Regions from separate parts of the Desulfitobacterium elongatum genome, predicted to be linked through region 3. Evidence: riboswitches for the same ligand, from Rfam matches in the RefSeq annotation. Region 3 holds a riboswitch; each other region holds the start of a gene.
The links. A riboswitch is a leader RNA that binds a small molecule or an ion and turns the genes downstream of it on or off. The one in region 3 is predicted to bind cyclic di-GMP.

Region 1: another riboswitch for cyclic di-GMP. It lies ahead of ACZ42W_RS19020 (methyl-accepting chemotaxis protein); the one in region 3 lies ahead of ACZ42W_RS10540 (chemotaxis protein CheW).
Region 2: another riboswitch for cyclic di-GMP. It lies ahead of ACZ42W_RS08465 (DNRLRE domain-containing protein); the one in region 3 lies ahead of ACZ42W_RS10540 (chemotaxis protein CheW).

What each region holds. Positions count from the first base shown of each region.
Region 1 covers NZ_AP038772.1:4,018,692-4,026,745, reverse strand. Annotated here, with positions in the region: gene ACZ42W_RS19045 (YitT family protein) at 1-418, shown strand, start outside; gene ACZ42W_RS19040 (zinc-ribbon domain containing protein) at 528-830, opposite strand; gene ACZ42W_RS19035 (DUF502 domain-containing protein) at 1,186-1,740, shown strand; gene ACZ42W_RS19030 (tetratricopeptide repeat protein) at 1,759-2,409, opposite strand; gene ACZ42W_RS19025 (helix-turn-helix domain-containing protein) at 2,799-3,134, opposite strand; cyclic di-GMP riboswitch class I at 3,323-3,406, shown strand; gene ACZ42W_RS19020 (methyl-accepting chemotaxis protein) at 3,490-5,202, shown strand; gene ACZ42W_RS19015 (protease) at 5,519-6,043, shown strand; gene ACZ42W_RS19010 (flotillin family protein) at 6,061-7,512, shown strand; gene ACZ42W_RS19005 (DUF2500 domain-containing protein) at 7,613-8,026, shown strand; gene ACZ42W_RS19000 (PstS family phosphate ABC transporter substrate-binding protein) at 8,023-8,054, shown strand, end outside.
Region 2 covers NZ_AP038772.1:1,776,207-1,784,260, reverse strand. Annotated here, with positions in the region: gene ACZ42W_RS08465 (DNRLRE domain-containing protein) at 1-3,964, opposite strand, end outside; cyclic di-GMP riboswitch class I at 4,201-4,285, opposite strand; gene ACZ42W_RS08460 (gluconokinase) at 4,427-5,911, opposite strand; gene gnd (phosphogluconate dehydrogenase (NAD(+)-dependent, decarboxylating)) at 6,592-7,512, opposite strand; gene ACZ42W_RS08450 (nickel pincer cofactor-dependent isomerase, group 22) at 7,542-8,054, opposite strand, start outside.
Region 3 covers NZ_AP038772.1:2,234,187-2,242,240, reverse strand. Annotated here, with positions in the region: gene ACZ42W_RS10580 (molybdopterin-dependent oxidoreductase) at 1-1,755, shown strand, start outside; gene ACZ42W_RS10575 (4Fe-4S dicluster domain-containing protein) at 1,745-2,083, shown strand; gene ACZ42W_RS10570 (zinc-ribbon domain-containing protein) at 2,217-2,339, shown strand; gene ACZ42W_RS10565 (hypothetical protein) at 2,517-2,861, shown strand; gene ACZ42W_RS10560 (hypothetical protein) at 2,942-3,547, shown strand; gene ACZ42W_RS10555 (hypothetical protein) at 4,795-5,148, opposite strand; gene ACZ42W_RS10550 (hypothetical protein) at 5,166-5,288, opposite strand; gene ACZ42W_RS10545 (hypothetical protein) at 5,911-6,057, shown strand; cyclic di-GMP riboswitch class I at 6,113-6,197, shown strand; gene ACZ42W_RS10540 (chemotaxis protein CheW) at 6,280-6,708, shown strand; gene ACZ42W_RS10535 (methyl-accepting chemotaxis protein) at 6,735-7,886, shown strand.

The DNA of each region.
Region 1 (8,054 bases), 1.8 Mb from region 3:
AAGTTTCTCTGTTGGAGAGATTGTAATGTTTTTTAATATATTCATCTTAAGTAGTGCAGGGTTGGTTTTTGGTTGGGATCGGGCGATGTATTCGTTAATTGCTTACTTTATCGCCTATAAGGTTATCGATATAACGATAGAAGGACTTGATGAGTCAAAGGCAGTTTTCATCATTACAGAGAAACAGGATGAGATCGCGGAAATCCTGATGGCCCGGTTGGGTCGAGGGGTAACTCACCTCAGAGGAAAAGGGGGATATTCAGGGGAAATGAAGGGTGTTCTCTATGCTGTGGTGACCCGACTAGAGGTGGCTAAACTTAAAGGGATAATCCAAGAGGTCGACGAAAATGCTTTCGTGACGATTAACGATGTGCATGATGTCATGGGCGGAAACCTTAAGAAAAGAGCTATTCACTAGAGTATTAGCTTCTCGCACAATCGGCTTTCGTCCTGTGCGAGAAGCTAATACGAAAAAAGAACCCTTAAGGATTTCTCCCTAAAGGTTCTTTTGCAAATCAAATTAAATCTTACCAGTTATTCCGTTTGCGTGGTGTGTAGCAATCGCGGCAATATACCGGCTTGTCGCCTGTCGGTTGGAAAGGAACAGTTGTTTCTTTTCCGCAGGAAGAGCAAACAGCTGGGAACATTTCGCGTTGTGGACGGGAAGAATAACCGTTGTTACGGCTTTGAGCTTTTCTTGCAGAACGGCAAGAAGGGCAACGGCCAGGCTCGTTAGTAAAGCCTTTTTCTGCATAGAATTCTTGCTCGGAAGCAGAGAATACAAATTCAGCTCCACAGTCTTTACAGGTTAACACTTTGTCTGCAAACATTTGAAAAAAACCTCCAAGATTTTATTTGACCCGTTGCATGGGAAGTGTCCTTGCTCCCCAAAGCCTCAGGCAATCGAGAAGGTTTCCATCCACAAAAACTAACGAGTTTAAGTCATTATACCTAATATTTATATCTTAGTCAACAATTGTATGTATTTTATAAAATTTTCAATTTGTAGATATGTGGAGAGAATGTACATATTAGAACAATATTCAAATGCCTTGTACGAGCGGATCTTAGGGTGATTAAGCCCGCCCTCAGAAGCTTACTGGGCAGGCGTCTAAGCTAGTGTTATAATGGTTCAAAGTCATTTCATCAACCAAAAAATGTAAGTTTAATAATGGGAGGCAAATTATGAAAAAGATCATTGGTATATTTTTGAAAGGGGCCATTGCGTTGGCCCCGGTGGTCATCACGTTATATATACTCTACAAAATTTATCAAATCATGGATGGTGTTTTTAAAGGGCTGCTGGAATCTGTCGGGCTCTACTTTCCTGGCCTAGGAGCGATAGTTACACTGGCTCTCATCTTTTTGGTGGGGCTCTTAGCATCGAACTGGATTACCAGTCAACTCCTAAAATTGGTCGAAACTCTTTTTGCTAGACTTCCTGTCATCAAAAATATTTACGGAATTATTAAGGATACCATTAATTCATTATCAGGAGATAAGAAAGGATTTTCACATTTGGCGATTGTCGAATTGCCAAATGTACCCGTAAAGCTCCTGGGCTTTGTCACCAACGAGGGAAATAATCGTTTCATCCCAGAAGGATATGTATCTGTTTATCTAATGCAATCCATGCAGTGGGCAGGAAATTTAATCCTTGTCCCTAAAGAATATGTGAAAGAAGTAGATGCAACCTCGGAAGAGGCGATAAAGTTCATTGCTTCAGCTGGGTTGATCTAGAGAAGCTAAGCTTCAGGACTATTTAATCAATGACAGGAACTGAGGATCGCCTTTTACTGGGTTGAAATCCTTTTCTTCACGAGCTACTGCTTTGACTTCAGGTTCAAGGGCAATAGCCGGGCGAAGCCATTCAATGACCTTCTCGACATCTCCTTTGCGTCCGTAAATACTTGCGATTCCATAATAACTCCAAACATCCTTCTCATCTAGCTTGAGTGCTTCTTTATACGCTTCGATCGACTTATCATAATTCCCTGCAAGCTCATAGGCTAAACCCAAGTTGAAATGTGCATAGACAAACTCTGGCTTGATTTGAATCGCTGTTTGGATCAATGAAATTCCCTCACTGTATCGACCCTGAAACGCATAAGTTGCTCCTTTAGCATTAAGTGCTTGATAATTTTTAGGATCAATGGCCAGGGCCTGATTAAAAAGGTCCAGGGCTTCCGTGAACTTGCGGTCATAGTATAGATTTAAGCCTTTCTCATATAGATCAACAGCTCTTTGATTTTCTTCTGGTTTAAAAGCATCAACTTGCTTCTCTATTCTTGATTCCTTATTGTCTTCAGCTTTTATCGGTTTAGGTTCAACAGCCGCTGTGCTATCAGATTCTTCTTTAGACTCCTGGCTTGATGTTGCAGTTGGATTAGCGTTTTCAGGAATTTGCATGGATTGAGACTTTTGGGAACAAGAAACGAGGTTGAATATCAATATAAAACTAAGGATTATTAAGAAGAAGGTTTTCTTTTGTATCTTAGTTTTCCTCCTTAGGCTTAATCTGATTTAATCTATTATAATCTTAGTCGTGAATATGAACAATGGGTCTTGAAGAAATGGAGTTTCAGGGCGTGGAAGTCCCAGAGGTACGTGCGGTCGTTTTTCCGGAATTAGCGGTAACCATTAAGTGAACTCTATCTCACAAACTATAACGGGATTGGCCTTATAGAGGTCGATCCCGTTATAGTTCATTCTATGGAGAATTAGAGCCGATGCTTGGCGAATGAAATGACGATGACACTAAAAGTTTAAGCCATTGATATTAAAAAAGATTTCATAAGTCATAGCTTTGAATTTTTCATTTTCAAAAATGCATTAATCACGTCACTGATAAATAGAAATGATGATTTATCCAAATTGCTTAATGTGCATACAAGTCTTTTTATTTCTAAGTTCTTTAAATCATTATCTTGAATTAGAAATAAGGCGGGATCAATTACCAGAGCATCGGCAATCTTTCCTAATAAATCTAGTGATGGGACTTTTGTTCCACGCTCTATATAGCTAATATAAACCGTACTTACTTCGACCTTCTCTGCAAGCATTTCTTGGGTTAGTCCTTTAAGTTTTCTGAAATATCTAATGTTCTTACTAACTATATTATTGATTTTTATCATTCTTATCACTCCTCACAATAATTGTAAGGGTATATTAACAAATAACTCATAAACTAATAGTTATATAAATATGTTGAAAAATATAACCTGTAGTGTTATGATTTAACTAAATTTAGTGCATGTTGTAAATTTTTGAAGTATTATACAAGGTATTTCTATTTTCTGACACTAAGATTCGAATATGGATATAATGATAAAGGCAAACTTGGTGAAGGTCAGGGACGAAAAGCTATAGGTCGTCCAGTAAGGCTAACAATTGCTGGGTTACAAAGTGAGTTATAGAAATTTGCCGTCATGATGCTTGATTTATGGCGGCTTTTTATTTTTGCGAATTAATAAGAGGGGGAATTTGTAAATGAATTGGTTCAGAAACTGGAAAATAAGGACGAAGATATTATCGCTCGTTGTCCTAATGGCTTTGTTCATAGGAACAGTCGGATTTGTTGGTTATTATTATAATACCAAAGCAAATGCTCAATTAAATGCTATGTACTCAAATTCCTTAATGTCAGTAGAGTATATAAATGATGCACGGGCACAGTCTAGAGCCGGCGAGTCAGCATTCTTTCATTATCTTCTGACACAGGATAAAGCTACTCAACAGAATCTACAAAACGAGATGAAAAGAAGGTCAGGCAACTTTGATAAAAGTTATAGTTCTTACCTGGAACTTGCTACTGACTCTTATGAAAAAGAAAGAGTGTCTAAGATAGAAAAAGAATTTGTCACGTATAGGGCGGAAAGACAAAAAGCTATTGATATAAATCAAGGTGACCCAAAAGGGGCTTACGAATATTTTGCTAATAATGCTCAATCTCATCTCGACACTATAAATGTCATGTTGGAAGAACTTGCTGATTTTAATGTAAAGCATGCGGATGAGGTTAATGCTGAAAATAATCTTGATAATGCAGTGGCTAATAGAATAATTAGTGCTTTACCCATCGTAGCTACCTTATTAGGTCTTATTATAGGATACTTGATTGCTAATTTGATTGCTAATTCTATCAAGAAGGTTTTGGCGAGTGTTGAACGAGTCGCAACTGGAGATTTATCAGTTGTAGATGTCATAATTAAAGATCACGATGAAGTAGGTCAGTTAGCTACGAGCTTCAATCTAATGAAGGGAAATTTACATGCACTCGTTAAGCACGTTGCCCAGTCCTCTGAACAGGTAGCTGCCTCATCTGAAGAGCTCAATGCCATTACTGAAGAAAGTACTCAAGCGGCCAATCAAATAGCGGCATCTATAGAAATGGTGGCACAGGGAACTGAAAAACAAGCGGGTGTGGTTCACAAAACATCATCTGCTATAGAACAAATATCTGCGAGTACTCAGGAAGCTGCCGCGAGTGGTAGCGAGATTACAGATTCCATGGCGAAGACGCTAACGACAACTCAAGCTGGACAAAATGCCTTAGATAGAGTAGCCCGACAAATGAATAGCATAAGTGAAGGAACGGATATGGTACATCATAGAATAACTGAGCTATCAACGAGTTCAGAGGAAATTGGTAATATAGTCCAATTCATTACTGGTATCGCAGACCAAACTAATTTGCTCGCTCTTAATGCGGCAATTGAAGCCGCAAGGGCTGGTGAACATGGCAGAGGATTTGCGGTTGTTGCAGAGGAAGTTCGAAAACTAGCGGAACAATCACGTGAAGCCACAACGCAAATTGCAGCTCTCATCAATCAAAATCATAGTAACATTGGTTTGGCAGTGACTGCGATGGAAGATGAGGTCAAAAATGTAAAGGAAGGAATTGAGGTCGTCAATTTTGCTGGACAGTCATTTAGTGAAATTGCTAAACTTGTAGAGAATGTCTCAGCACAAATGGAAGAAATATCGGCTACGATTCAACAAATAGCGAGTGGCACTCAACAGATAGTAACTTCGGTTGAACAGGTTGATATAACTAGTAAGGAGACAGCATCCCAAGCTCAAGCAGTATCCGCTGGAGTCGAGGAACAAACAGCTTCGATGGAGCAAATTGCTTTGTCAGCTCAAGGTTTAGCCACTATGGCATCTGAGCTTCAAAATGTCATAAGCAAGTTTGTAATCTAGAATGGGGTCTCTACACGGAATCCCATTAAAGGTATCATTCCCCGGATTGCAAAAGATATTATTGCGATAAATTATTTAATACAAAAGGTTTGATGAGGTTTTCGGATAATCCGTAAAATGATGGATAATACTGATGAGATTCTTGTCATAAGATGAAAGCTCCTGCTTGAAGAAAATAAGGCAGGAGTTTTTCTATGTATCTAATGAAAGATGTTTCCCAGGAATGTAATATGTTGTATGATTAGGGTATCGTAGGAATATAGAATAGAGAGTCGAAGTCTTCTCGTCCAGAGGTTTACAAGGGGGAGAAAATATGCTGGTAAATATCTACTGGGGATGTCTATTTGGAGGGATTATCTTTGCCCTCGTGACTGTGATTTTCGGGGATTTACTTGGAGATGCATTTAATGGGTTGTTTCACTCCCTTTCGTTTGACCACCTCGAATTCCTGCAACCGATGGTTTTGGTCAGCGGGACAACAATCTTTGGTGGAACCGGGGTTCTGCTCACTCGGTATACTTCGCTCACTGCTCTACTCGTGGTTGTCATCTCAATAATGTTAGCTATTTTGTTATCGATCTTAATATACTTCGCATATGTGAAACCCATGAGAAACAGCGAGAATTCCACCGCTTATTCCATGGAGGATTTAGTCGGTTTGACAGGGGAGGTAATTACAGCTATTCCGGCGAAGGGATATGGTGAAGTTTTACTCAAAGTTGGCGCAGGACATTCGAATCATATAGCGTCAAGCCAGTATGGGGGGGAGCTATCAACAGGGACAAAAATCTTTGTGACTAAGGTCGAGAAAAGTATTGTCTATGTTGTGCACCAAAAATAAATTCAAGGGGGTATTTCATGCCAGGTTTTATTGTGATCCCATTGATTGTCGTAGGTGTTATTGTGGTACTCGCTCTAACGTTTTGGGCAAGATTTAGAACGGTGGGGCCGGATGAGGCGATGATTGTGACAGGATCCTTCCTGGGCAGCAGGAATGTAATGTCAGATGAGTCTGGAGGGCGCAGGATCAAAATCGTGCGTGGGGGTGGTGCTTTTATCCTACCTGTCTTCCAGCAATCGAATTTCCTTTCGCTCCTTTCAAGTAAGCTCGATGTGTCCACTCCGGAGGTTTACACGAGTCAGGGTGTTCCGGTCATGGCAGACGGGGTAGCTATCATAAAAATTGGTGGCTCAGTTGAAGATGTTGTGACAGCTGCAGAACAATTTCTAGGAAAGCCAATAGATGCTTTGCAAAAAGAAGCACAGGAAGTTCTTGAAGGTCACCTAAGAGCTATACTCGGGACAATGACCGTTGAGGAACTCTATCAAAACCGAGACAAGTTCGCCCAAGAGGTTCAAGCAGTGGCTGCACTTGACTTAAAGAAAATGGGACTGCAAATCGTCTCGTTTACCATGAAAGATGTTAGGGATAAACAAGGATACTTAGAAGCACTCGGGCGTCCGAGAATTGCTGAAGTCCTTCGTGATGCTGATGTTGCTGAAGCCTCTGCTAAGCGGGATGCGCGGATTCAGAAGGCCAAGGCAGATGAAGATGCTCAGAAAGCAGAGCTCATCCGAGATACGAATGTTGCAGAAGCTCTTAAAGAAAAAGAACTCAAGATTGCGGCTTTTAAACAAGAGCAAGATACAGCGAAGGCTGAAGCAGACCAAGCGTATTCTATTCAAACGGCCAGATCGAAGCAGGTTACCGTCGAGGAGGAAATGAAAGTCGAACTCGTTCGCAAAGAGCGGGAAATCGACTTGCAGGAAAAAGAGACTCAGCGACGTCAAAAAGAGTTCGACGCGAATGTCAAGAAGAAAGCGGATGCTGATCGTTACGCTATCGAGCAGGCGGCCGAGGCTGAAAAGACGAAGCGTCTGCGTGTGGCGGAGGCCGACGCCGAGCAAAGACGTCTTCAGGGGAATGCTACTGCTGACGCGAGAAGGGCAGAAGGTACGGCAGAGGCGGATGTTATTCGTCTGCGAGGTTTAGCTGAAGCTGAAGCTAAGGAAAAACTTGCTGAGGCCTTTGCGAAATTCGGAGAAGCTGCAGTCCTTGATGTTATCGTTAAGATGCTTCCAGAGCTTGCGGGTAAGGTCGCTGAACCTTTGAAGTCGATTGATAAGCTCACTGTAGTCGATACCGGCAATGGCGAAGGAGCAGCTCGAGTAAGTAACTATGTCACTTCACTTATGGCCACAGCCCCGGAAATGGTTAAATCGGTGACAGGACTAGACTTTATGGAGCTTGCTAAGAAGTTAACTTCGAAGGAGAAAGCCCAATCAACAATAGAAACAAAAATGGAATAGATGTTTCTTACCGAAATGGATAACGTCTAAAAAAGTAATAGAAGAAGAGCTCTGGATAAGGGCTCTTCTTCAGTAAAGGGTTACAAGAAGGAGGGAATGGATGGGTATGCCTTTTGGTTCCTTTGATATGATGTTCTCAATTATGCCTATGTTCATGGGTATTATATTTATTCTGGTTTTCGGTACAATCATATACGGGATTGCTCGAGGGATAAAGAGCTGGAGCTATAATAATTCCCAACCCGTCCTAACTGTCCTAGCTAAGATTGCGACAAAAAGGACCCATGTATCAAGTCATGTGAATAATGCTGTCGATAATGGAATGCATCATCACAATACGAGCACGACCTACTATGTAACCTTCGAGGTCGAAAGTGGCGATCGTATGGAATTTAATGTAGGTCAGCATGAGTATGGGATGCTCGTAGAAGAGGATATTGGAAAACTTAAATTTCAAGGAAGTCGCTATTTAGGCTTCGATCGAGAAAAACAGCCAGGAAGGGGTTACACATGAAATCGAACAAGCGGTATATAATTAGTTC
Region 2 (8,054 bases), 460 kb from region 3:
GGGCGTTATAGGTCGTATACGTCTTGACTCCGGTTGGATCTGTTAATTCCTCAACCCGGTAAAGCTCGTCATACTTATACTCCTTAACCGTTCCATCCGGGAAAACGGTTTTGAGCAAATTCCCTTCATTATCGTAAGTATGGGTTGTAATTTGCCCGAGGGTGGAAGTAATCTTCTCGGGTTTGTTCACTTTATAATTATAGAAGTAAGACGTTTTATTGCCATTAGGATCTGTGACAGATGTAATATTTCCATAGGCATCCCGCTCATAAAGTGTGATCCCGTTATCTTGGTCTATGACTTTTTCCAGTTGATTGAGGGGATTGTACTCGTATTTCAAGGTATAGCTTTTAGGGTCTTTTTCTTCAATCTTATTCCCATTGGGGTCATAGATAAAGGAGGTAACATGACCCAGCGCATCTTCAACCGAAACTAAACGATTCAAGGGATCATAATTTAATAGGGTCGTATTTTTATTACCATCTATAATTGACGTATTATTTCCATTCGGGTCATAAATATATCGTCTTATGCTATTGTCGGGGAGTTGAGTGTTTAAAGGCTCTCCTGATGGTCTATAAGCCAAGCGGGTTATTTTTCCTGCTGGATCCACCACCGTCACCGGAAGTCCCAAGTAATTATAGTAATACTGATAGACGTTCCCTTTAGGATCTTTGATTTTTGAAATATGAGCTCCGTCGTATTCATTGACTGAAATATTACCATCTGGATCTTTCGTGGTTAAAACTTGCCCATGAGAATCATAGGTATACTCAAAAGAGCTCCCATCCGGGCGCTTAAGCGACAGTAAATTCCCTTTCCCATCATAAGACATTGTTGTAGTTTGTCCGTTAAAGTCCCGAGCAGACTTTAAGTTTCCATACGAATCATAGGCATAGGTCTTGGATACTCCATCCCAGCGCGTCTCTTCAATGCGATTCCCTTGTGTGTCATAGTCATACGTTGTGACTTTTCCTAGAGCATCTTTAAACGTTTTGACATTATTCTTTGTATCATAGGAATATTCTTCGGTCTTACTATCGGGTCGAACAATTTTTGTAATACGATATTGGGAATCGAAGTGATAAACCGTTTTATTCCCGTTATTATCCGTGGTTTCGTTATATCCGTTAAAATATTTAATGAATATCGTTTTCCCGTTCGCATCTTCTTGTTCAATGATTCGATCCTGATCATCATAAATATTCTTAATCACTTGGTTCCCATTCGGATCATAGAACGATGTCATACGTCCCTTGTCATCGTATTGATAAGTGGTTTCATCTCCGTTTGCATCCTGGAAGGAGATTAGGTTCCCCTTTTCATCATAAGCATAACCAAGGAAACTTCCGTTGGGCAATCCGATAGAGACAATCCGCCCTTCTGAATCTTGAACAATTGGGAATACCTTACCTGACGGAGTCATCAGGGAGGTAAGGTAATCATACTCATCATAGGTCAGAGTGGTCCGATTTCCGTTCTTATCCTCAATGGTCTTCATTAATCCTGATTTGGAGAAAGTATACACAGTACCGTCTTTTTGTTCGATTTTGTATCCATTTTGAATCTTTGTCAGAGTATAGTACTGTCCAATCGGAGCTTTATAGCTGCCGTCCGAATTTTTGTCAAAGTAGATGGCACTTCCGTCCTCACGAACATAAGCAATTGAGCCATCGGCCATAAAGGCAATATACTTGTTGAGCTCAGAACTCCACCGCTTGCCGAATAATCCCTGGATTGGATCGGATAGTGCGTTATACGTTCTGTCAATCTTAAATTCTCCACCCCATTCAGAAAGGGCGAGATCCGTAGCGGTGTAATAGAAATTCCCGGTGTTCAGGTTTATGGGTTCGAACCCAAATACACAGTGTTTTGCCCGTCCAATCAGAAGATCATCAAGGCGTTTCTTTTCTTTATCTGTTAAGGGGCCGGGTGCTGTATAGGCTTTCCCTTGATTTTGTTGGGGATTACGAATGAAGATGACGTTATTCTCCATGAGAGCATCATCTTTCATATTGTTATCTTTTAAAAACTGAGATCGGTTACTAATTCCGTAAAATTGCATGACCCTGGGAAGCAGGTCCTTCCCCTGAACAAGGTAGCTCTGGAAGCTATCACTGGTACCAGTTTCGCTGGGATTTCCTTCTTCATCATAGGAGGTGGCTTCAATGCGGAAGAGCTTGTCCCTCTCTGGAGTGGGCCAAAATTCTGTTTGCCAGTTACTCTCTTTCGTTGCATATTGATTGAAGGAGCCTCCATTCGAAATCAGTTCCTCAAGCCCCGGGATATCTTCGGGATTAAAGTCCGGATAGACATAATTCCCATCCGGTTCGACACTGCCAGCAAAGCCGTCACTATTATCAGGAACAGTCATGTATTCCAAAATGGTGTGTGGCTTTGCCATCCCATCTGCGGTCAAGCCGATAAATTGAAGCAACCCATCATTGCTCGCTGCGGCATATGGGCGTAGATTAATTTCAGGTCTAATCAAGGGCATATCCGAGTCGATCTCTTCGCTATCCTCATACGTGATTTCGACATAGGGAGTTGGAAAAGAGGTGTTATCTGCTGAGGCAAAAACCTCTGCCTGCTCGGTCTCATAGGTATACCGCAGGACAACTCCATTATTGGGCGCTCCGCTATACCAATCCTTCATCAGCTGAGTCATATCCCAACCCACATACCCTACAGAGCCATCAATCGTCGTCTCCGTCTCATACTGGGTTTCCTGAGGCTGGTTATTCCAGGTTAGTCCCGAGATGGAGAAAGGTTGTTTTATACGTTGAAGTTCGATAGCCCTAGAGGTATTGCTCCAGCTGGTATATTTGTACATTTGGAGGGAAGCAGATTTGACTTCTTGGTCCTCACCAATATTTGGAAGATTGAATTTGAGGAACGTCCGAGTCCTTAAATGAGCTTCAATAAAATTTGCTATATTACCACTTTTGATTCCATCATCATAGCCGATATAGGAATAAGGATTATCTGTATAAACGTTTGGAGAACCTTGTTCCACGGTAGTATCCTGAAGCTGTTCGCTTCCAAGCGTAATTGAAGGATCAATTTTGACAGGATATGCGCGTTCTGGTGCTTCCAACCACTCTTTATCAGCTGTGATTATAATCTGATCTTTAGTAAAAAGATTTTTATCAAGCTGAATTTCGACCTTACCCGAAATTACTCCATTGCCATCGATCATGTACGGTGCAGACAACACCCATGATGGTGTAGTACTGCCCTTTTCATAGCCGAATATTGATCCACTCTCTTCCCTCAACTCTAAACCAGATGTGTCCACTGCAAAGCTAAACGTGTTTTTATCCACGTAATTATTAAGGATAATATCTTCTTTGACTTTCGTGTTGAGAACGGTATATTGGACATCAATTCCATCAAAGACATCATTGTAGAGAATAGCATTCTCGTTAATTGCGCTTTGGCTGTAATCCCCTTCTAACGGAATAAGATTAAGGGTAACATCGCCCTTTTCGACCTGAATCGGCAATTCCTTGTTTATAATTGCTGGAAAACGCACCTTATAATCATTTGCTTTATTTTCATAGACCGAACTCACATTTTCACCTTTAATGTTTGCTTTATCACTTGCTTCGCTGTCTGCTTCATTCTTTGATCGATTTTTACCTTGTTCGGCTACTAAATCGCCCTTTGCCTCTGTCTTCGAGGTTAGATTATTGCCCTTCACAGGCACTAAAGTGTTGTCAATGTCAAGTAAGGCCCCTGATGCATCTTTGAAATGAATTTTGTTAAGATAGAGAAAGGTTTTTTGTCCTTGATCATTTTTAAAGGTCTTGCTATTTTCAGTTCTTTTCTCGATGATTTCTTTCCCTTTGGCAATACTTAATTCGTGAGGTTTTTTCTTTTGACTAACTTGTGGAAGCTTTTTAGGCTTTTCTGTTTTCCCTTTAGCAAGGGAAACATCTTTTACTTTCTCCTTTAAGGGCAAGGATTACCATAATATTTTCCTTTTTCACCATTTGTACTAATGGAATTCCCTGCTAAGGCAAAATCTAAATATATGGTATTCCAGAGAAAACAAGTCATCAGTAGCACACTAATTACCTTCTTATTGAACTTCCCAAACATTTCTTTCCTCCAAATCTCTTTCTTTTTAATAAATAAAAAAAAGCTTTTCTCCTATTTGGGAGAAAAGCTAAAAACATAATTATAATTCTGCTCATAATCAGCAACTTGGCAATCATAGCTCTATAGCCTTAGACCCATAGCTTTGCGTCTCCACCTTTCAGTGGATTTGCCTATTAAATTAAAAAAATTCTGTTACAACTTGGTTGTTTAACCAACTTGTAACAGAATACCATACACCTTTAGCGAAATGTGTCGTAATAAGAAGATTAGATATAGATTTGCCTTTGCTGCGATATCTTTAAAGGCTTTTCTCTAAAGCAGCTTACAAGCTAACGTAGATTTTATCATAGAGTTCTTTGTACTTTATGTACTCTGAATTATATAATTCTACCTGTGCCTTTTGAGGCTTGATTACACGGTCCACCTTCATAAAACGCCTACTTTCGCTCAAAGCAGAGATTTTCCCTAAAGATAGCCAGGCAAGAAGAACAGCTCCAAAAGCCGATCCTTGCGGCTCACCGAGCGCTTCAAGTGGTTGATTTAGGACGTCTGCTACAATCTGTACCCACGTTGGAGAAGCCATAAATCCCCCGCCAATCCGAAGTGAAGTCACTTTTCCAGCCATCTCCTGAATCGGTTCGTAAACGCTTCTAATCCTGTAAGCCACTCCTTCCATAGCAGCCCGAGCAAAATGTCCTGGTCCATGAGCAAAGTCTAGCCCTATTAATGCTGCTCGGATATCGGAATTCCAATTTGGAGAGCGCTCACCCGTCAGAAAGGGCATAAGCATCAGTCCATCTGATCCAGTTCGCGTAGTAGCTGCAAGTTTTTCAACTTCTTCAAAACTAATTCCATGTAGCCAATTCTGGCGTACCCATTGTAACGTGAGTCCAGCATTGTTAATTGCTCCACCGACAACCCAAGCATTCGGTGACAGATAATAACACCACGTCCGTCCCAATCGATCTAAAGTGGGTTTATCCACCGTAATCCGTGCAGCTCCACTCGTTCCGATCATAACCGTAACCTCACCTGGGTCAATCGCTCCAGCACCTAAACTGGAGAGTACCCCGTCCCCCGCTCCGATGACCACTTTGACTTTCGAGTCCAAACCTAGTTTTATTAAAACTTCTTCTTTCAATCCTTCAAACACTGTAGTCGTTGGCACAATCTCAGAAAGTTGATCTGCTCGTACTCCGATGCGTCTTAAAATTTCTTCGTCCCAAGTCATCTGATGAACATTATAAAGTCCCGAGCTTGTCGCAATTGAGGTATCGACTACGTATTTACCAAACCAGCGGTAAAAAAGTAGCTCTTTTAAGGAGATAAAACGCTCAGTTTCTCCAAAGACACTCGGTTCAAACTGTCTGAGCCAGGCGAGTTTTCCAGGAAGATACATAGGGTGAAGTGGGCAACAGGTTCTTTGATAGAACTCTTCTTTCAGCCCTTCCTCTTTCCACGCTTCGATAATTCCAGTACTACGATTATCCGCCCAGATGATGCATGGCCTTAAAGGCTGTCCGCCTCGCATTGGGATTATCCCGTGGTTGACGGCACTAAAGCTGATTAGCATCACTTCATAGCCCCCGACTTTTGCACGGGCCACAGCTTCTTGAATTGATTCCTCTACTTTGCTTATGACAACGCTGGGGTCTTGTTCTGCCCAGCCGGTTTTTGGGGAATTCGTGGGATAGAGTTTTTCAGAGCTTGCGACGAGCTCGGCTTGATCATTGTAAACGATACTGCGGCAGCCGGTGGTGCCGATGTCGACGCCGAGGGTTGCTGTACGATAGATCTGTGCGTTCATTTTAAGTCTCCTTGTATAGATGTCTCCAGGATTTTGTTTTACACCGTTCGCTCTATAAGCTGCGCGGACCAATCTAATCGCTCAAGTTTCTCGCTCCGACGGGTTCCCGGCTAAATCGTCTCCTGACTCATAGCCGGTTGGAAACGTCCATGTTTCCACCCCGTCTCCGCTACGAACTTTTCGCGAAGATTGGTAGCCGCTTGCTTAGAAGGCGCTCACTAATGTAAAACATAATCCTTGGGTAGTTTTTCAGATTATTGCTCGAGCTTCTCTCAAGTCTTGACTTTGCTGAGGCTTTCTACGAATGAGCTCAATCATCCTGTAAAGCCTGCTCAAGTCCTTCTACGAAGCATCACAAAAGCCTTCTGCAAAGTGAGTTACGATTACAGTATGCGAGGTTTCTTCGCGAGCAGTTAGCAAACTTGGGCTAAACTGCACCCCAGATAGCGGGGCGGGTCACAAGGATGTGACACGCCGCCTATCGAGCAGGAGCGAATTTAGGCGGGTACCCCGCAGCTTGCAAGAAGCAGTTTAGCCCTTAGTTTGCTTTGCGAGCGTATTTCCGAGCGTCTGTATCGTAACTCCACTTGCAAGTCCCTCTTGCAAAGCATAACTTACAAGTACCGTTCGTAACGCTTATCATATATGAAAAAAGATACCCGAACGGGCATCTTTCCTCATTATTCCTTTTCGACCACTGCATGCCCACCAAACTCATTCCGTAGAGCCGCAACGACTTTTCCTGCGAAGGTGTCTTCTTGGCGGGAACGTAGTCGAGCTGCAAAGGACATAGCAATCGTTTCAAAGGGTACTCCGAATTTCCACGCTTCTTCAATGGCCCAACTTCCGGTGCTTCCGCCGCCTACTTCACCTGTAATTTCATTTAAGGTGTTATCCTTTTGAAGGGCCTTCTCGGTTAATTCCATCAAGTAGCCTCGGATGATGCTTCCTTCCGTCCAGAGATGAGCGATCTTATCAAGTTCCAGATCGTAGGGACCGTTATATAGAAGTTCAAAACCTTCTCCGATAGCCTGAAGCATTCCATATTCAATCGCGTTATGGACCATCTTTGTGAAGTGTCCTGAGCCACTAGGCCCTACGTACAGGTACTCTCCCATGCCTTCAGAAAGTGCTTTGAAGAGCGGCTCGGCTTGTTCAAAGGCTTCTTTCGCTCCACCAATCATCAGGCAGAGTCCAGCCTTCGCTCCCTCTTGACCACCGCTTGAGCCTGAGTCGAGATAACGGATGCCTTTTTCGGCCAGTCTCTGGGAACGACGTACGGAATCTCTATAGAAAGAGTTTCCCCCATCGATTACTATATCACCCGCGGCGAGCAATTCGCTGAGGCCTATATCACCAAAAAGAACTTGTTCTACAGGGTCACCCGCAGGTACCATCAACCAAATCACACGTGGTGAACTTAGTGAATCCACAACCTCTTGGATGGATTGACACCCTTTCGCTCCTAGAGTTGCAAGCTTCGCGACCGATTCTGTATTCATATCAAAGACTGCAACATTAATTCCTTTAGATAATACGTTCTCAGCTGCCAAAGCTCCCATTTTACCTAGCCCGATCATACCGTATGAGCAATTTCCCATATGTTCCTCATCCCTTCTTAAAAAGTATCTTAGAACAAGTTCCCTTGCTCATCAAACGCCCAATTACGCAAGTCGCCTATTTCGTATTTTCCTTGGGTGACTAGTTCTTGAATAACACATTCTGATGCCAAGAATTCACATAAGTGCAAGGTGTTTTTGATCCGCACCAAGCGTACTTTGGAAAGATCTAAGGCATTACTCGTTTTCACTGCTGCCCGAATGACATCATAGTCCGTTTCAAGAGTGAGTGGGATCTGAACTGGCCCGGTTACTGTTGACGTTAAGGCATTGGGATAGGTCTGTTCAGGAATCATCTTCTCCACCAAGCGACGTGCCACTATATCAGCTGTCCCGATACCATTCGCATTCCCATGGCTTCGTTCTGTTAAATCCAGAAGTACCATTTTACTAACCGCAGGTCCACCAAGAGCATACGGAGTTGGATATCTCCCCGTGATATTTGGATCCATCCCATCCCCACTAATATCCTTGCCGATCTCATCGATAACAAGTACATCCAATTGCTTGACTGGCAAACTCGG
Region 3 (8,054 bases):
TGGAAGTGCCCAGAAGTAGTATTAATCTGGGGAAACAACCCGATCGTCAGTAATGGAGACGGTTTCCTTGGTCACTGGATTATCGATGTCATGAAGATGGGTGCAAAGTTAATCGTTATCGATCCAGAAATGACTTGGCTTGCTTCTAAAGCAGATTATTTCCTCCAGGTAAGACCGGGAACAGATGGAGCGGTAGCTTTAGCTATGCTCAATGTTATAATTAACGAAGAACTCTATGATAAGGATTTCGTGGAAAATTGGACCCACGGTTTTGAAGACCTTAAAGAACGCGTACAGGAATGGCCGGCAGAGAGAGCAGCAGAAATCGCATGGGTACCTGCCGAGACTATTAAGGAAGCTGCCCGCTTCTATGCCAAGGCCAATCCGGCAGCACTCCAATGGGGTCTCCCTATTGATATGCATCCAGACGGTATTAGTTGTGCTCAGGCTATCTCACTTATGATAGGAATCTGCGGCAACTTCGATGTACCGGGTGGAAACATTGTTGCACGCCAAGGTCGCAACGTGGCTATTGGTTATATGACTGGCTGTGAATTTGTACCTGAAGACGTTTGGGCAAAACATTTGGTTGATCCTAATACGCCAATGCATAGTCAAGGGGTTATGGGTACTGCCCAAGGCGATGCGATATTAGAAGCGATTGAAACCGACAAACCATATCCCGTTCGCATGCTCTGGTTCCAAAGCACAAATCCAATCGCAAATATGGGAGCTGAAGCACCAAGGATTTATGATGCAATTAAGAAAGTAGACTTTAATGTGGTCGTTGACTACTTCATTACGCCAACGGCTGCGGCATGTGCTGATTTATTTCTACCCTGCGCAATGGGCAATGAGCGAAACAGTTTAAGACCTTGGTGGTTCCCAGTCCGTGCCATTAACAAACTTACCCAATATGAAGAATGCCGATCTGACGAACAGCTTATTGTTGATCTTGGTAAGCGTCTTAACCCTGAATTGTTTAAGAAAATGGGTTGGGATACAGATATTAAATTATTAGACTGGGTCATTAACGTTCATAATCCTGAGTGGAATTGGCCGGAAAAATGGAACGGAACCTGGCAGGAATTGCATGACGAACACATTTCTTTTGATGATTGGGTTTATAAGAAGCATGAGACTGGCGGTCTTCGTACCGATGGTGAACCAGGGTTTAATACCCCAACGGGTAAAATGGAATGCAGTAGCTTAGCGCTCGAATCATTCGATGTTGATCCTGTGCCTTATTGGAATGAGCCACCTGAAAGCCCAGTTTCTACGCCTGTATTGGCAAAAGAGTATCCGTTTGTCTTTACTTCCGGTCGTCGTTCCTGGGAATTCTTCCATTCGGAACACCGTCAGTTGCCCACGATGCGTGAATTCCACCCTGATCCTATCGTCACTATTAATAACGAGACGGCTTATAGTTTGGGTATCACAGATGGCGATTGGGTATGGGTTGAGAACATGCGCGGAAGAATGAGACAAAAGGCAAAACTGAAATCTACAATCCATCCGAAGGTTGTCAGTGCTGAGCATGGCTGGTGGTTCCCTGAACAAAAGGGTAACAACTTGTTTGGAGTATTTGATTCCAATGCTAACAATCTGACAAAAATGGGTCAGTATGGCGCTACAGGGTATGGTGCCCCCTACAAATGTACGATTTGCAAAATTTATAAAGCTACCGAAGAAAACAGTAAAGTACTGCCTACAGAACAGGTCACGAAAAAGGGAGGTTTTGGTTATGTCAAGTAAGTTCGGTCTTTTAATTGACTATGAATTTTGTACAGGCTGTCATACCTGTGAAGTAGCATGCAAAAAGGAACTAAACTTACCCACAGGACAATTTGGGATTAAACTCCTTGAAGATGGTCCTCGTAAATTAGAAACAGGTAAATATGAATGGAGATATATTCCAGCACCTACTGAGCTTTGTAACCTTTGTGGAGATCGGGTAACAGCCGGTAAACTTCCGTCTTGCGTACAACATTGCCAATCCAATGTTATGACTTACGGGCCAATTGAGGAACTTGCAGCAAAAGCTACCGCTAAGACTAAAATGGTATTGTTTACTGTTAAGTAACGGGTTCTAATGGACTTGAAGGCCCGGTCAGTTGGCTTGGCCTTCCCTTGGAATAAAAGTGTAACCCCTAGATAAATTAGTAGTTTTCTTCTCTCAGCTCAGATTAAAAAGGTAATTAAAAGGAGAGATCATTATGCCGGAAGTTCCATTAAATACAACTGTGCCCGTAAGATGTCCTGAATGTAATAAACTTAATCCTCAGGGTACAAAGATATGCAGAAAATGCGGCGCTGATTTGACAGCAAAAAAAGAATAACTCTACGCTGTTGAAAATTAATGATTTGATACCAGCCTTGGTTATTTCGTTAATCGAAACGGATGACTGGATATTTTGTGAGTAATTGCTGAGAAAGACTGTGTTAAAAATAGTCTCTTGTTTTTAACACAGTCCCTTGAATCAAATCTGAAGAATTGTTGTATTAAGGAGGACATTATGAACTGCGGTGTTTGCAGACCTTTTTGCGGCAAATGTAAACCACCAATGGTAATGCCACTCTATTGCAGTGAATGCGGAACTTATACTTTCCGTTCAAAAGCTGTGGATAATAAATGTAAGAAATGCGGAAGCGAACTGCCTGACCCTGTTTACATCGTCGTAGAATGTTTACGTAGTGGGATGTTGTGTGCAAACGCATGTGGAAAATCCAAGATTCCTCCAGATGATGGCATCGTCAGGAATTGTTTGCGCAACACTCCCCCGCCAGATGATGCTGTGATTACGCTCTTTCCAACAAAAATGTCCAGGTTATCTATCCGGACTCCTATTTTATTATTATGACTCGATTCATACAATTGCTTGGTGCACATTGGCAATCACAAACTACAAAATATTAGAAAATATTTAGAGGAGGTTTATTTATGGAAAAAAATTGGGCAGATCCATCAGCATTGGGAAACTTGGTAATAGGATTATTAATATTTTCTCAAACATTCTTAATGTATGGTCTAGTTGATCCCCTTGCTAGAATTGCTATCGTTCCATGGATACTGACAGCCTTTCCTGTACTTCTGATAGTAGTCGTTATCCAATTACGGATGGGTGATCTTGTTGGTGGTACATGCAACGGTTTATTAGGAGTTGTTCTTATGGGTCAGAATTTTGTGAAAGGGCTCATTGATTTATCCTTTGTCTTAGCGGGAAAATCTGTACCCCAAGGAATGATCATGGGCGGCTATACCGTTGATGGAATGGCCTATATAGTTGGTGGAGTTATATTACTTTTTGTCGGGTTTCTTGCTTGTTTCCAAAGTAAATTGGCTGCTTTAGCGGTTTGGGCTGCTGGAATTGGTTTCATATGTATAGGGCTTGCCAATTTTGGTTTTCCTCCAGTTCTCGGATTCATTGGCGTTTGTGGAATAATGATCATCGGGTTATGGTTAGTTTACTCTGGAATAGCTACTACTGTGAACTCTACTCTTCAAAAATTAGTCCTTCCTATGGGTAAACCTTTTATAAACATATAAGGATAATATTTACTCAAACGGATGTAGCTTAGTTTAGCGCGTCCTAACTAATCCTCTTAGAATTTTTGCACATTGAAAATATCCTTACAGGATGTGTTAACGATAACCTGTATTCTTTTAAAAATGAAAATGCAGACTCACGGGAAAGGAGGTGATATTGATATGTGTTTTCGTCCCCCCTCAACAGGCAAGGCAAAAAAGTGTCCTGCTTGCGGAACTTTAAACCCCGCAATAAAAAAAGAATGTGTAAAATGCAAAGCCCCTCTTGAAGATAATCCAGAGCAAACAAAAGAACAAAAAAACAAATAACTAAGTCAGGGTAAAATAACACATTTAAATTATTATAAACAAGGTTTACTCGATTCTTGATGATTAGAGTAAGCCTTTGTCATTAAATTGTCGTTATAGCTTTCTTAATCTGATTCTTCTTTTTCTTATCCCTGAGCCATTACTTCCTCGATCAACGCCTTAAATCCAGGTAAGGCTTTTTCAATGGTTTCATATGCTACACAATAAGCAATCCGTGCATAGATGGGAAAAGGTCGCAATTGAAAAGGCCTTGTCTTTGCTAAATAACCGTGTAACAATTGCCGCCGATATATAAGGAATTGGAAGATCTACTATGTATAGAAAGCTGAAAGAATATAACATCATTGTTGATTTATAAAGGGTGAATCTGGATCTCTGAATTAGATTAAAGTTTAAATGGAGGTTGAAACTATGGAATATAAATGGGCAGATCCTGCATTGGGAAACATGATAATAGGCTTATTAATATTTACTCAAGCATTTTTTTAATGTTTGGCAAAGTTGACCCATTAAGTAGAATTGCTCTTATTCCGTGGATACTGACTGCTTTTCCAGTGCATCTACCAGTGCATCTACCAGTGCATCTAATAGTAATGCTTATCCAGTTTCGAACGGGTGATTTTGATGCAACGGTCTCTTGGGAGTTGTTCTTATGGGGCAAACTTTTGTCAAAGGGATAATTGATTTATCCTTTATTCTAGCAGGAAGATCTGTTCCACTTACACTTGCTCCACTGTGTAATATGCATCAGATAATTCCATAAACTACAAGATGAAGTGGATAATTAGTTTTCATTTTCCTCCAAATAGAACATAATATAATAATAGGCCGCCCTCCCCAAAAACCTGCTTCGCTTTTGGGGAGGGCGGTCGGTGTAACTAGATGGGCGAATGCTCATTTTCTCTTGATAAACTGATATTAACTAATTCGCATTAGTTTTAAAGTCCTCTATGCCTCTCGCTCCGAGTTTGTAATCTACCTTGCAATGCCTCATCAATAAGACCAATAAGTTTTTCCTTATCTGCTTTTAAAGTACCCTCAATAGGCACATAATTGGAAGCATGGTCACTTGTAAAATGTAGGTTATTAAGCTCGATATTTTCAATCAGCATTTTTGTTTCTTCAAGACACTCAGTTTCATTCAGCACCTGAAATTTACCATGTTCAATATCATTGTACAAGTGCTGGTCTTTACCATTTATGCCGTTTATATTATTATTATCTTTTTTTGCAACAGAGCCAAAAAACAGGACAGCCAAAGCCGTCCTGTGAGATGTTAAATAATCAATCATGATAAGGATCTGTATTTTCAATTAGTTACGATATCCGTTTTTTCCGCTATTACTTTTGACTTTGGTGTTATTATTCCTGGTTTAGGATTATTTCCTGGTGGTACGAATTTTGTATTGTTGCTTTTATCTAAGGTTGCCATGTTTTAATCTCCTTTACATTAAATCTAAATTTAGTTTCTGCAAAAGGCAGAATTCTAAAACGTTAATTTATGCCATTAAAGTGATGGCAATAAGTAAGATTTTCTGCTGCTTCTTTGTCCTCTAGATTAATAGTTAATTGAATAGTAAAAATATTTCCATTGGAAGTGATAAATAAGTTTCAATGTTTCAATGTTTTAGGTCAAACCTTAGCACGGGTTCATCGGGCTAAGGTTTGACACTTATTTAAACATTTTTTTGCAACTGAGCCAATACTATCATTGCTAGTATTTCTTATCTGAGCATTAAATTAAAATAGTTAACTTATAGAGCTAACATCTCGAAACTATCTAAGGTTTAAAATGGGACACAAAGTTCTCACATATGATGATTCCTGTCCCACCCATCTCAGGGATCAGCCAAAAATGGGCTATTTTTCTTTGGCATAGAAAATGCAATGGAATATAAACGTTTGAAATGTGTAAAGATACTAAAGCAATGGTCTTTGATTTTCTCATGACAATAGTATGAATATAAGGGCTCTCACGAGTATCTTACCTCATTGGGGAGGGTAGCTAGAGTTGCAGAGTAAAAAGGCATCCTGATCGACCTTATATATACTTTTTGGACCGGATAATAACTTACCAGGAGGCTAATATCGCAACCTATAAATTGGCCAATGCTCTAATAAATGTAGGAATTCACAAAGTTGACCGTATTGCCCTCACCCTCCCTAAGTTTATTTTTTATGCTGTTAGAAAAGAGTTATAGCAATTATTCTTAAAATATAAGACATATTCTTATATTCTTATATGTTTAATTATAACGGTGACAATAGCAAACTTGGCTAAAGCCAAGGACGCAAAGCTATGGGCCTTCCAGGTTATGCTGATGGTTGCCAAGCTATCGAACGTTTTTTTTGTCGCTTTTTTATAGGAAAAGAGTCGTTTTTAAAAACAAAGATACCTTAAACAAAGAGAAGGAGGCACTTCATTGGATATTGATCAACTCATTGTTTTCACTTTAGGGGAAGAAGAATATGGAATTGATATTTCTTATACAAAGGAAATTATTCGAATACCACAAATTACGAAAATTCCCAACACGCCTGCATTTATGGAAGGAGTTATTAATTTACGAGGTAAAGTAATTCCGGTCATTGACCTTAAGAAAAAATTCGGCTTTTCGCAATCGAGAGAAAGTATTGATCATAGGCTGCTAATACTTGATTTAGAAGGAATCAATTTAGGAATTATTGTTGACGATGTTTCTGAGGTAGTCAAAATTGACGAACAAGTGATTGAAAAGCTTAGTACAGAAATTGCTACCATTGGAGGAAATAGTGTCCAAGGTATTGCTAAAATAGACCAACGATTAATTCTATTACTTAATGCTTTGAAATTTAAAAATGAGATTTTTTAGTTAATGATGAAAGGGAGTTATATTTTATGATTTCATTAAACGAATTAAATAGTTTAAAAACATTTGCAGAAATACAAGCAAATTTAGTAAAGAATAGACCCATGTATTTAATTACAGAAGGAGATAAAATAATTTGGAAAAATCCCTCTGATGTTTTTGATATAAATGTCTTAAGTGTCGGTAATACTATGAGTGGTCACACCAGTGCTGTTTTGGCCGCTTCTCAAAATAAGGTATTAAATGATAAAGTCCCGGGATCTGTTTTTGGAATAAGGTTATCAATAAATTCCATACCTATAGTTGATGAAGCTGGCAATGCTATAGGAGCTTTTTCTACTTTAAACCCTAGATTACATCCTATTACTGCTGCATTTGATAAGTTTGCCCCAATTTTGGTAGAGATGTTTCCAGAAGGTGTTATATTGTATATGACTGACTTACAGAAGTATATACACAAACAGTCTTCTAAACTACTTAATTTGCCAGTTAACGAAGTTGGTAATGAAATAAAAGCAGGTGATATTCCCTTCAGAACTATCCAAACAAAACAGATGGTTGTTGAAGAGGTTGATGCCAGTAAGTATGGACTACCGCTTTTAGTTGCAAGTTACCCCTTGTTTGATGAAGACAATGAAAATGAAGTTGTGGATACTTTTGGGATGGTTATACCAAAAAAGACAGCAGCTCAGTTGCGTGATATGACCGAAAATCTAGATAACGGTCTCTCAGGAATTTCTGCTGCATTAGAGCAATTAGCTGCCTCAGCAACACAAATATATACAAATGAGCAGGAACTTAACAAAGACATCAAAGAAATAATTAGTCTTTCAGACGAAATTAATGAAGTGTCAGTATTTATTAAGGAAATTGCGGATGAGACGAAAATGCTTGGATTGAACGCTGCTATTGAAGCCGCTAGGGCTGGAGATGCTGGTAGAGGTTTTGGGGTTGTTGCAGAAGAAATCCGGAAACTATCCGAACAGTCGAAGAGCACAGTTCCAAAAATCAAGAAACTGACAGATAGTATTAAAGCTAACGTAACTATAGTAAGCGAAAAGAGTGAAAGTTCCTTACATTCAAGTCAGGAACAAGCGGCCACTACAGAAGAGATAACAGCGAGCATAGAAGAAATAACTTCAATGGCAGAAGAGTTAAACAGTATTGCTAAGCAATTATAGGGAACCACTCTTCAACTCAAGAACAAAATGCGTTGGTGAGAGAATTTCTATCTTCTCAACCAACGCATTAAATATCTGTTCATCAAATTCTTAAAGCATCGTATCCCCAGAAATTTCGCCTTTATATAAATCGGTAACTGTCAAGATGGTTGTCGCATTTAATCCGAA